Regions from separate parts of the Pseudoalteromonas sp. 2CM37A genome, predicted to be linked through region 2. Evidence: predicted binding sites of a transcription regulator. Region 2 holds the regulator's gene; each other region holds the start of a gene.
The links. Region 2 encodes sigma-54, which starts transcription at its own class of promoters, with help from an activator protein. Its sites were predicted from a motif close to GTTGGCACGNNNNTNGNNT; they were not measured.
Positions count from the first base shown of each region.

Region 1 (3,131 bases), on a different contig from region 2:
ACGGGATAGGCGTTGAGCAAACGCATTTATCGCACTTGTTTGAATATTTATACCGTGTAGACAGCTCTCGCAATCGCCAAGAGGGGGGCTCTGGTTTAGGTTTGTCTATTTGTCAGCATATTGTTAAAGGTCATAATGGCGAAATATCAGCCGAAAAAGCCAGTATTGGCGGGCTTGGCATTGTTATTAAATTACCCTTATTAGTTCAGTAGAGGATAAGTATGAGTGAGCAAATACTCATTGTTGAAGATGAAATAAAACTTGCCAATTTAATGAGCGACTTTTTAACAAGTCATCATTATCAAACGCACCTTATTCATCATGGTGATGAAGTACTTAGCTGGCTTGAAAGTAATAAGCCAAGTGTTATTTTATTAGATATTATGTTGCCAGGGCAAAGCGGTATAGAGCTGTGCAAAGCGATAAGAAAGTTTTCTAATGTGCCCATTATTATGGTTTCGGCAAAGGTGGAGGAGATTGACCGGTTACTCGGACTTGAACTGGGCGCCGATGACTATATTTGTAAACCGTTTAGTTATGCTGAGCTGGTGGCGCGAGTAAAAGCAATTTTAAGGCGTGTGAATACCACAAAAGAGCCGGTAAATAATGCCATGACACTGGACGAAAGTACTTACAGTGTTAACTATAAAAATAGCAGTATAGAACTAACTAATTTTGAATTTCAGCTATTTAAGCCTTTGTATTCAAACCCTAACAGAATCTATTCACGCGATAGCTTAATGGACACCATGTACGCAGACCAACGTATAGTTAGCCACCGTACTATAGACAGCCACATAAAAAAGTTACGTAAAAAGCTTGATGAAGTAACGCAAACCGACAGCGTTATTCAGTCGGTTTACGGTGTGGGCTATCGGTTTGTTCACCCTCAATAGCTAAACGTGAGCGCAGTTTTACTCATCGTCAGCGTTTTTAATACGCTCTAAACGGTCGAACTCTTCGTATTCGGCCGCTTGTATTTCATCGAGTACCGCATCTACGTCTGCAGATTCGTTACTGTCTTCAAATTCTCCGCTGAGCACAGTGTTTGGCGTTAAGCTAGCCTCTTCAAACAGTGCCCACATTTCTTTAGCGTAATGGGTGTTTAATAGGCTAGGTGCAAACTGCGCATAATAACGGCGTATGTTGTTTACATCGCGCGTAAACATTGCTTGCGCACTGTTATTGGCTGCGGCGTTTACAGCTTGTGGAAGGTCAATAATTACAGGCCCTTTACTATCAACAAGTACGTTAAATTCCGATAAGTCACCGTGGATAATACCAGCGCACAGCATTAATTTAATATAATGAACCATCATACTGTACTGCTCAATAGCGTCCTGCTGTGTAAGGGTCACATGCCCTAACTGTGGAGCTACATCACCGTCTTCATCGCACACAAGCTCCATTAACAACACGCCATCAATACAGTAATAAGTATCAGGAACTCTGACGCCAGCGCGTGATAAACGTGAAAGCGCGTCTACCTCTGCATTTTGCCAAATTTCCTCTTCTAGTTGCCGCCCATAACTAGAGCGTTTACCCATGGCGCGGGCTTGGCGTCCGCCTCTTACTTTTCGGCCTTCTTGATACTGAGCTGCCTTTTTAAAGCTGCGTTTAACGGCATCTTTGTAGACTTTAGCACAGCGAATTTCGCCACCGCTGCGCACCACAAATACATCCGCTTCTTTACCGCTCATTAAGCGGCTTATCACTTCATCAATTAGGCCATCATCAACGAGTGGCTGGAGGCGTTTAGGTATTTTCACTGCGATACAACTAGAAAAATTGGAAGATTAAACATGTATGTTAATAAGTCCTTAGTATGTTAGCTCTCAAAACAGGTGTTGAAAGTGGTTTTAAGTAATTAGTTATCACAATAACCGAAATACCGAATAAGGTAAAAATAACATGATAAAAATCGGATTTATTTTTATTTCCTTATTGTTTGCACAATGTTTGCATTTTTTAAGCGTACTTTATATTCATACCCTTTATTAATATTTAACCCAAGGTGACCACGATGAAGCATTTTTCTACTTTTGCCGTTGCTGCATTATTATCAATGGCTTTTTCAGCCAATGTTGCAGCCAGAGGCGGTGATAACCCACCACCTAAACCTGATTTTTCAAGCATAGATGCAGATGGTGACGGTGTGATTAGCCTTGCAGAATTTAGCGAAAGTGCGCCACCGCAAGGCGATGCGCAAACTATTTTTGACGAAATAGATGCCGATGGGAATGGCGAAATTAGCGAACAAGAATTAAGTGAACACAAGCCACCACGCCGCGCACGTTAAAGGAGAAAAATATGATCAACAGTATTGGTAGCTCAGCGAGTTTTATGACTCAACAATCTAGCCAAGTAAGCGCTTTAACTTCAGAGCAAACTGAGTTTGTTAAAGAAACACTTGCAGAATTTGATGCACAAAACCTAAGCACGGAAGATGCGCAAAGTATTCAAGCCGCATTTGAAGAGCAGGGGATCTCGCCTACAAAAGAGTTGGCTGATTTGATGAGCGAACTTGATTTTGACGCTAAAAGTATTGGCGATGCAGGGCGCCCTGAAGGGCAGCGCCCGCCACCGCCGCCGCAAAACTCTTTAGAATCTGTTGATACTGACGAAGTGGTTAGCTACTTAGATGAGTTATTTACTGAGTATTCAAGCCAGCTATCTGATGAAGATAAAGAATCAATTCTTTCATCGGTACAAGAAAAATTTGGTTTAAGTGAAGGCGATTCACTGCTAAATGTAACTGCTTAGGTGTTATAACTTGAGGTAAAGCTGACTGTTTATCCTTAGGTCTTAAGTCCAAAGCCCGGCAATTATTTTGTTGGGCTTTTTTATTATACCAATTCGCTTAATTGATTACGTATTATTGCGCATTGGTATTACTCTGCTTGAGGCAAAAAAATCGCGCTAATAGCACCTAACAAACCGAGCAGGCTATACAACAAAATAAGCTGTGCGGTTGATAAAAATGCTTCTAAAAGCCCTATACTCCCTAACATTAAAAGCAAAATGCCAATTACAGTATTACTAACCGACACATAATCAGTGCGTTTATTGCCTTGTGCCATATCTACTAAATAGGTTTTACGCCCGAGCCGTACGCCTTGATGAGCAATGCA
Region 1 covers NZ_JALNTJ010000004.1:333,029-336,159, reverse strand. The annotation lists gene MTF68_RS11615 (ATP-binding protein) at 1-212, shown strand, start outside; gene MTF68_RS11610 (response regulator) at 222-896, shown strand; gene MTF68_RS11605 (PA4780 family RIO1-like protein kinase) at 915-1,769, opposite strand; gene MTF68_RS11600 (EF-hand domain-containing protein) at 2,024-2,299, shown strand; gene MTF68_RS11595 (hypothetical protein) at 2,311-2,763, shown strand; gene MTF68_RS11590 (MFS transporter) at 2,892-3,131, opposite strand, start outside.
Region 1: MTF68_RS11600 (EF-hand domain-containing protein) is a predicted target of sigma-54. The motif match lies at 1,947-1,965, and genes of this name have one in related genera.

Region 2 (3,131 bases):
AGGTATTTTTGAAAAGAACGTCGAAATTGTGCATGGTAATCGCAAAATTACAGCCGACCGACTCGAAGTACATAAACGTGAAGACTTAGGGGATAACAAACAACTCCTTATTGCCACTGGCAGCCCAGCCTACTTCGAAGAAAAACAAGACGACGGTACCGTAATGAGTGCCAGTGCAAACGAAGTACGTTACGACGTAGCAAAGCGCTTTTTAACGCTTGTTGGCGATGCTGAAGTCGCACAAGCCGGTCAAAAAATTAATGCTAAAAGTATTACCTACGATATGCAGCAGCAGCTTATTAGCGCAGAAAAAGACGAAAACTCTACGGATCGTGTCCACACAATTTTAGTGCCTGTTGAAGCAAAAATTAAAGAAAAAACAGGTAACGAAGGTCAACCATGAGCACCTTAAAAGCAGAACTATTAGCAAAAAGCTATAAAGGCCGCCAAGTTGTAAAAAATGTAGGCCTTGAAGTGGAAGCCGGCAGCATTGTTGGCTTATTGGGCCCTAATGGCGCAGGTAAAACCACCACCTTTTACATGATTGTAGGGTTAGTACCTAGCGACAAAGGTAAAATTTCTATTGATGATAACGACATTACGTTATTACCTATGCACAGCCGCGCCCGTTTAGGCATTGGCTATTTGCCGCAAGAGTCATCAATATTTAGAAAGCTGACAGTTTATCAAAACCTAATGGCTATTTTAGAAACGCGTAAAGAGCTCAATAAAGCCGCGCGAGAAGAAACGCTTAACAACTTACTTGATGAATTTAGTATTCAGCATATTCGCGATAGCCAAGGTATGGCGCTTTCTGGTGGTGAACGCCGCCGTGTAGAAATTGCCAGAGCACTGGCAGCTAACCCTAAATTTATTTTATTGGATGAGCCTTTTGCTGGTGTTGATCCGATTTCAGTGTTAGATATAAAGAAAATAATAGAACATCTTAAAAACCGTGGCATTGGCGTATTAATTACCGATCACAATGTAAGAGAAACCCTTGATGTTTGTGAAAAAGCCTACATTGTTTCTCATGGGGAGCTAATTGCATCTGGCACCCCAGAACACGTATTAAATGACAAAACTGTACGCGATGTTTATTTAGGCGAGCAATTTAGGCTGTAACATTTAAGCCACACCTACAAGCATCTGCTAATATTAATTATAACAACATAAAAGGATTGTTAGAGATACATGAGGCAATCATTACAGCTGCGCATGGGCCAGCAACTTACAATGACTCCACAATTGCAACAAGCGATTCGCTTGCTGCAGCTCAGTACATTGGATCTCCAGCAAGAAATACAAGAAGCACTTGATAGCAACCCGCTATTAGAAGTAGAAGAGCAAGATTACACGGAAGAGTCGGCTGGAAAAAATGAACAAAAAGCAGATACGGATGATGTAACCGTAAGCGCATCGGCTGACGATACAACCAGCGAGTACGAGCAAGACAGTGGCGAAGCTTTAAATAAAGACACCGTTAGCGATGATATGGCAATGGATGTAACTTGGGATGAGTACATGAGCGCAGCCCCTGCGGCATCCTCAGGCCCAATGCCAGAAGATGAGTCTATTTATCAAGGTGCCTCTACTGAAACGCTACATGAGTATTTAATGTGGCAGCTTCAGCTTACTCCTTTTAGCCCAACTGACGAAGCCATTGCTATTGCCATTGTAGAAGCTGTAGATGACTCGGGTATTTTAACGCTAAGTTGCGAAGAAATTTTAGAAAGCTTTAACCAAGAAAACGATGACGAAGTTGAAGTTGAACTTGATGAAATAGAAGCCGTTTTAAAACGTATTCAGCTATTTGACCCTGTAGGTATAGCCGCGCGCAGTTTACAAGAGTGCTTGTGTATTCAGCTAAACCAGTTTGATAAAGACACCCCTTTTATAGAACAAACTAAAATGATCTTAACCGATCACATTGATCTATTAGCGGCACGCGACTATCGTACATTAATGAAAAAGACTAAGCTTAAAGAAGACGAGCTTAAAGAGGTCATGACCCTAATACATACCCTCAACCCAAAACCTGCAGATACAATAGTAAGGGAAGAGTCAGAGTATGTAATACCGGATGTGTCGGTTAAAAAAATAAAAGGCCGCTGGGTGGTAGAGCTAAACCCAGATAGCATGCCAAAAATACGCGTAAATAGTCAGTACGCGGCTATGTCACGTACCGTAAAATCAAGTGGTGATAGCCAATTTATTCGCTCTCACTTACAAGAAGCTAAATGGTTTATAAAAAGCCTTGAAAGCAGAAACGACACGCTGCTCAAAGTAACAAACTGTATTGTAAAACAGCAACAAGCATTTTTTGAACATGGCCCAGAAGCCATGAAGCCAATGGTTTTAAACGATGTTGCTGAAATGGTAGAAATGCATGAATCGACAATTTCGCGTGTTACTACGCAAAAATATATGCATACGCCACGTGGTATTTTTGAGCTTAAGTATTTTTTCTCAAGCCACGTAAGCACTGAAAACGGCGGAGAGTGTTCATCAACCGCAATACGTGCCCTAATTAAAAAGCTAATTGCCGCGGAAAACTCAGCTAAACCATTGAGTGATAGTAAAATTGCGGATATATTGGCAGAGCAAGGAATTAAAGTAGCTAGACGCACAATAGCAAAATACCGTGAATCGCTAGCTATTCCACCGTCAAATCAGAGAAAGAGTTTGATATAAGACGTAAAAAACAAAGAGGAAATGCTTATGCAACTAAACCTAACTGGTCGTCACGTAGAAGTAACTGATTCACTTAGAGACTATGTAAATAATAAATTTGCAAAGCTAGAAAGGCACTCAGATCATATTAGCAATGTGCATGTCATTCTCGATGTAGAAAAACTCAACCAAAAAGCAGAAGCGACTATTCATGTAAGTGGCGCAGATTTATTTGCCTCAACAGAGCACCAAGATATGTATGCCGCTATAGACTCGTTGATTGACAAGCTCGATCGTCAAGTCATAAAACATAAAGAGAAGCTTGCTAGACACTAATATTATGAAATTAAGTACATTAGTATGCCAGGACTGCAGCAAAGCTGCGGTCCTTTTTAGTAGTAAAAAAAGAATTTTAGAGTTTATCAGTGAGCTTGCTCATGAAAAGCTCCCCTACTTAC
Region 2 covers NZ_JALNTJ010000003.1:243,297-246,427, reverse strand. The annotation lists gene lptA (lipopolysaccharide transport periplasmic protein LptA) at 1-403, shown strand, start outside; gene lptB (LPS export ABC transporter ATP-binding protein) at 400-1,125, shown strand; gene MTF68_RS08470 (RNA polymerase factor sigma-54) at 1,195-2,694, shown strand; gene hpf (ribosome hibernation promoting factor) at 2,722-3,009, shown strand; gene MTF68_RS08460 (PTS sugar transporter subunit IIA) at 3,014-3,131, shown strand, end outside.

Region 3 (3,131 bases), on a different contig from region 2:
AGTTGCTCTATTAACTCGCTTGAAATAGGCGTTACTGAGCGTGCTATGTCTTGCAGTGCAAGGTTGTCGCCGAAGGGGCCGTTAATAGTGGCATCTTTTACAGAAAGCCCTTGAGATTTAATCGTTTGGCCTGCTACTTCAATACGTTCAATTGAGTCGGTATTAGCTGCAGATTGTGCCGCATGAGCATAAAAATTAGGTGTGAGTGAAGCGGCTATAAAAAGTGCCAAATATGAATGTTTCAAAAGGGTTCTCATTTTGGTTAGTGTGAATGTGGCAATAAAGACCTGCAGCTTTGTGAATAACTTTCAGTAAATATTAATTCTTTTTGTTTTTTAGAATGAAACGTTAAAAGTTTAGCACATTGCTCAAAAGCGTTATTCAGTTTTAGGCACTATGTTTTTGTTTTACAAATACTGTAGTTAGTTATTGCCATAATAGGTCGTAATTTATAAATAGCGGTTTTATACGCAAACAAACGCAAAGCAGGGCACAGAATTTATTAAAAAATTATACATTAAGGTGAAATAAAATATGTGTTGAGCGGTCTTGCTAGTTTCAACATTAAATTATTTAGTTTTAAGGAAATTTTATGACTGGTACAACAGGTACTGACTTTCAAAATCGTTTGCAGTGGTCGCTTTTTTCGCTACGCCTAGGCGTATTTATTGTAATGATTATGTGGACGTTTGATAAGTTTGTTAACCCTGGGCATAGCGCACGAATTTTTGAGCATTTTTATGGTGTTAGCGGCTCTACAGATGTGGTTGCTTATGTACTGGGGGCGTTACAGCTTATTTTAGTGTTGGCTTTTTTAGCGGGTATTAAAAAGCGCCTTACTTATGGCGTTATATTTGTAATGCACGGCCTATCAACGCTTTCATCTTATAATCAGTATATTGATGGCTTTAATAACTTATTGTTTTTTACAGCGTGGCCAATGTGGGCAGCGTGTTTTGCACTTTATGTGTTACGCGAGCAAGACGTTAAATTTACCATTAAGTAGCACTGCAAAAAAAATGGTTATAAGCCATACGGCTTATAACCAATAAGTACACAAGGGAGTGTATGGAAGTCGGTTTAATTAATAACTAATGCATGGCATCGTTGTACTGTTTAGCTAGGCTTTCTTTTTGCCCTTCGGTTAGGGCTTTACCCGCTAATTGAAATACTTCATGTTCTTCTTCGCTTAAATGATGATGCACTAAATGGTGCAATTTTTTAGCAGCAACTAACCATGCCGATGAGCTCATTTCGGTGTCTTCAAGTTGTTCTATTAATTCGTCAATTTCATGGTGTTCAGCAACGCTGTGGCGTGCTTTTTCGTGCGTTAGATCGTCAAACATAAGTGGGTTATAAAAATAACGCTCTTCAAATTTTGCATGATCTTCTAATTCGGTTTTTAGCTCGTCCATTAGCTTGTGGCGCTGCTGCGTATCGCCGTGCGTTTGAATAAGGGCATCTACTAACTCGCGTTGTTTATCGTGGTCGTGACGTAGCGCTTCAAAAATATTCATAACTCTTTCCTTGCTGTAATTGCTTTATAAACTTTTAAAAAGCAAGCGCAGTGCCAGATTTTAATATGTTGATATAATTGACTTTAATGTACTTTTGGTTGGTTTGGATGGCGTTGCTCTGTAACTTTTACACATAAACAGCTGCAATTTTTTCAGATTAAAAGAGGTGATTGCTTTTGACGCTACATAAGCTTACATATTTTTACTGGTTGGGTATTTTATTGAGGTGGTAAAGTAGCGCATTATTTGGGTACAAGCTGTACATACTTGCCTTACCTATATTTTTATAAAACTTTAGATATTAGGATAGTTTAAGGATGAACTTAAAAAGCCCCACTACAGCATTATTACTGTGCGCGTTATTAAGTGCATGTAGTACAGCCGAGCATTCTGAACGACGTGTATGCATACAAGAGGCAGAAATGACTGAGCTAAATGGCGCTAAAACAAGCTCAGAGGTTTACAATGAATGTGTAAGCGCTCAAATAAAAAAGGATGCTAAAGGCGACACTTTTTTTGATGAAGTTGGTGTGTTTTTTATTGATCTACTTGTTTTAATAGCCGACTAAGTAAGCAAACTTACAGCTATAATTTAAAGCACAAGGGTGCGTAAAATAGGATTGAATATGAAAGCGTTTTTAATTGTATTTTCATTGTGTATATTTTTAACTGGCTGTGCGGCAAAGCCTTATGCGGGCTCTGCTCAATGTATGGAGCAAGCTGATATAGCTTATGAAACCAATATACATAAAAATGAGCCGCTAAATAATGAATGCAAAGCTACAAAAGTAAATACGCCTAATAAAGAGTTTCAGAATCATAGTATTGTTGATAGAAGTCTTTTACAGCTAATTGTTAGTTTTTTAAACGGTATATTTAGATAATTAAAATACAATTAAATAAGGTATGTATGCAGGAAGAACTAAAAGCAAAAATTATAGCTGTGTGCGATAAAAAAATAGCAGCCAAAGGCGAAAACGTAGGCCTTTCTTTTTACGCTTTTTTTGCAAATAAAAACGACAATCCAGAGCTGCTGATGCAAGCCGCTACGTGGTGGATACACACCCATAAGTTAGATCACTTTGAAAAAGCGATAAAAATAAAACAAATGATTATTGAAGGTGACTAATAACGTATATTTACGCGATTGCTATTTGGTTTCTGCCATTTTCTTTTGCTTTATAGAGTTGTTGGTCTGCACGTTTAATTAGCTCGCTAAGTGAGTCGCTTTTAGCATCACTTATTGCCACGCCAGCACTAAAGGTAACGTGTGTTTTACTTGGCAATGCCTCAATATGACTACAGTACTGCGCTAACTTATTCTCAAGATTTTCAAAAAAGTTGTTTATTTTATCGCGATTTTGCGTTTTTAAAACAAATAGCCACTCTTCGCCGCCATAGCGCCCAAACTTATCGTTAGTACTTAGTGTGTCTTTTGCTGCTTGAGCAAACTTTATAAGTACTAAATCTCCTATATCGTGGCCAAATTTGTCGTTAATAGCTTTAAAGTAATCTAAATCGACAATAGCTATTGCTAAGCTCTGCTGGGATAAACACTCATTTGCTTTTTGCAAAATGCCACGCCGATTTAAGCTGTTAGTTAGGTAGTCGGTT
Region 3 covers NZ_JALNTJ010000002.1:307,713-310,843, forward strand. The annotation lists gene MTF68_RS05050 (TonB-dependent receptor) at 1-245, opposite strand, end outside; gene MTF68_RS05055 (hypothetical protein) at 593-1,006, shown strand; gene MTF68_RS05060 (hemerythrin domain-containing protein) at 1,092-1,517, opposite strand; gene MTF68_RS05065 (hypothetical protein) at 1,835-2,086, shown strand; gene MTF68_RS05070 (hypothetical protein) at 2,144-2,401, shown strand; gene MTF68_RS05075 (DUF6500 family protein) at 2,428-2,646, shown strand; gene MTF68_RS05080 (tetratricopeptide repeat-containing diguanylate cyclase) at 2,657-3,131, opposite strand, start outside.
Region 3: MTF68_RS05060 (hemerythrin domain-containing protein) is a predicted target of sigma-54. The motif match lies at 1,557-1,575, and genes of this name have one in related genera.

Region 4 (3,131 bases), on a different contig from region 2:
TGAAACTGAGGTGGTATCGTTATTTACGCCATCGGGCTCAGGGCTTGAAACCGTACCGGTTGAAGATGTTTTCTCTGATCAAGAAATTTCAATTATTGAAGAGTGGCAACCAGAAGATCGCATCAACTTAAGTGCGCTTTACCAACGTGGTGATTGGACTGTAAACCTTTCACTCAACCGCTTTGGTGAATACACAGTAGAAGATGGCGGACGCCAAACCTACGGTGCAGAAATTTTAACTGACGTTAAAGTTAATTACTTCGTGACTGAAGATTTATCTGTAAATATTGGTGCAAATAACTTATTTGACGTGTACCCAGATAAAAACACCATTGGTAACTCACGCTCGGGCACAATTGTAGATTCAAATGGCAATACGATTGTAAGCAGCGATGGGGTATTTGAATACTCTCGCCGTTCAGCGCCATTTGGCTTTAATGGTGCTTATTACTATGTAGGCGCAGAATACCGTTTTTAATAAATAACACTCCCTTATGTTATTTAAGTTCAAAGGGCCGTAAGGCCCTTTTTTTGTATTTAGCCTTTTTAGTATTTATTTCTCAACCGCGATTTTATTGTGTTGCGCCTTACCTCAGCGTTAAATTATACCAATTCGCTTAATTAAACATTATAACGGATTGGTTTAACCCCTGTATGGCTTTGATAATACTAAATGTGGCATTTTGGACTTGGCTATACATAGCAGGGTTTAAACTGGGTGTTGCAATTATTGGCTTATAGCCTTAAACCTTGTAATAATAAAAAACCCAGCGGCTAGGCTGGGTTTTAAATATATACAATTGAAAATTAATGCTTTTGCATACGACTCATTTCGGTGTGGCAGCTTTGCATCGTTAGCAAGGTTTTCGCTAAGGCTGCTTCACAGTCGGCTGGCTGTGGTTTATCCATCGCTGCTTTAATTTCTTCAAGTGTTTTATCTTCTACCTCTTCAAGCTCTTTAACGTATGTTTTATCGTTATGAGAACTAAACGAAGTGAGTAGGGCTGTGTAAGCTCTGCGTGCTTCTACAGCAAAAGAAGAGCCGTCTTCACGCTCACCTTTTTCGTTAACAGCATAAGGTTGCAAGCGCTCAACACTTACTTTTCGTGCGTCAATCATGCGTTGAAATAATGCGCCAATGGCTGGGTCTTCAACTTTCTCTTGCGCTTTTTGATAAAAATCAATGCCACTGTTCATTACTTGGATGATGTCAGTAATATGAGTTGCTTCTGTTCCTTGATGGGTATTCATAATGACCTCTCTTTACATGAATTTAAGTTTCATAGTAACTAAAGCAAAGGCCATTCCAATTTCATTTTAATTTTTAAGCTATTGTAATTATTGATTATGTATTTATTCAGCAAGCTGCAAGGCTATTTAAAATAAAATAGCCTCGCAAATTTTACATGGCTTTTGTAATAAGGTTATTTAAGCTCATCCGCCACTTCGGCTACTTTTTGGCGTAACCAAATATGACTTGCATCACGATGCAGTAAAGGACTCCAAATCATATCTAGTTCAAAAGGCGGAATAGGAAATGGCGGCTCTAAAATTTTAAGGCCTGCATCATCTAAGTAAATATTGGCAGCCTTTGAAGGTAAGGTCGCCACTAAATTTTGCTCTTTTGCTAAATGAATGGCTACGTGGTAATTACGGGTAAACGTAGCAATATTTCGGTGTTTACCAAAATGGGCAAGTGCTTCATCTACCCAACCTAGCTTTTGTACATCTTTAGGGTCCATTCCTACGCCAACCCCAAAGCCGGTTTTACTTACCCATATGTGGCGGGCTTTTAAATAGCTGTCTAGGCTAAAGTTTTCAATAATTGGGTTGTCGGCTTTTACTAAGCAGCAAAAGCTGTCTTTCCATATACGTTTATGATGAAAAGATTGCGGAAGGTTTTCAAAGCGGTTAATTGCCATATCCACTTTACCATTTTCAACATCATGAAACGTTACATCACTAGGCGTAAGTATATCTAAGGTTGTATCGGGCGCTTCTTCATGAAGTTTACTTAAAAGCTTTGGCGCTAATGTACTGGCTGCATAGTCACTGGCCATTATTCTAAATACACGTTTACTTTGGCTGGCTTCAAATTCGCGATTAGGTGCGAGAGTTTCTTCTAGGGTCATTAATATACCGCGAATAACCGGTTGCAGCTCTATAGCACGCTCTGTGGGGACCATACCTTCACTGGTACGTACCAAAATTGGATCGTTAAACAAGTTTCTTAAACGCTTAAGGCCGTTACTCATGGCTGGTTGAGTAATACTTAACTGGTTAGCTGCGCGGGTTACGTTACACTCACGTAATAGGGTGTCGAGGTAAACCAGCAAATTTAAATCTATTTTACTTATGTTCATTGTGTGTCCTTTAACGCTTACCAGTGATGAATAAAGCGTTGTGCTGTCGGGTATGGGTATATGTGACTAACATGACCCTTTTTTATATTTTGCTGAGCTTGCTTCCAAAAACTAACATCAACAAGCTCGGGGTGTGTACTGAGCAAAAACTGTTTGTACTTTGGGTTTGGCATAACAAAGGTACAAAGTTGCTCAGGAAAAACATCTTGCGGCGCAACCGAGTAGCTTTGTTCATCAGTTAAGTAATCATCATAGCTTTTGGCCTTAGGTAAGGCCCTAAAGTTCATATTTGTTAAGTATTGAACCTCATCGTAGTCGTAAAAAATAATGCGCTTGTGTTTGCTTACACCAAAGTTTTTAAGCAGCATATCTCCTGGGAATATATTTACCGCAATCATTTCTTTAAGTGCTTGGCCGTACTCTTCTATTGCATCGGCAGCACTTTCTTCGCTGGCGTTTTCTAAAAATAAATTAAGCGGTGTCATGCGCCTTTCAATATATAAATGCTTGATAATAAGCCACGGGCCTTCAATTACCATAGATGAGCCAATGGTTTTATGTAGCTGCGCCAGTAAATTACGATCAAAGCGTGCCAAAGGAAATACGACGTTAGAGTATTCTATGGTGTCGGCCATGCGACCAACCCGATCATGGCTTTTTACCAGTTGATAGCGTTTAAGCACGGTATCACGGCCAAACGGTTTGCTTTCGCCAAACTTATCTTTAATTACTTTAAATACATAGCCAAAAGAGGGCAGCGTAAATACC
Region 4 covers NZ_JALNTJ010000001.1:107,995-111,125, forward strand. The annotation lists gene MTF68_RS00460 (TonB-dependent receptor) at 1-478, shown strand, start outside; gene MTF68_RS00465 (PA2169 family four-helix-bundle protein) at 808-1,251, opposite strand; gene MTF68_RS00470 (LysR family transcriptional regulator) at 1,425-2,363, opposite strand; gene aceK (bifunctional isocitrate dehydrogenase kinase/phosphatase) at 2,381-3,131, opposite strand, start outside.
Region 4: MTF68_RS00465 (PA2169 family four-helix-bundle protein) is a predicted target of sigma-54. The motif match lies at 1,293-1,311, and genes of this name have one in related genera.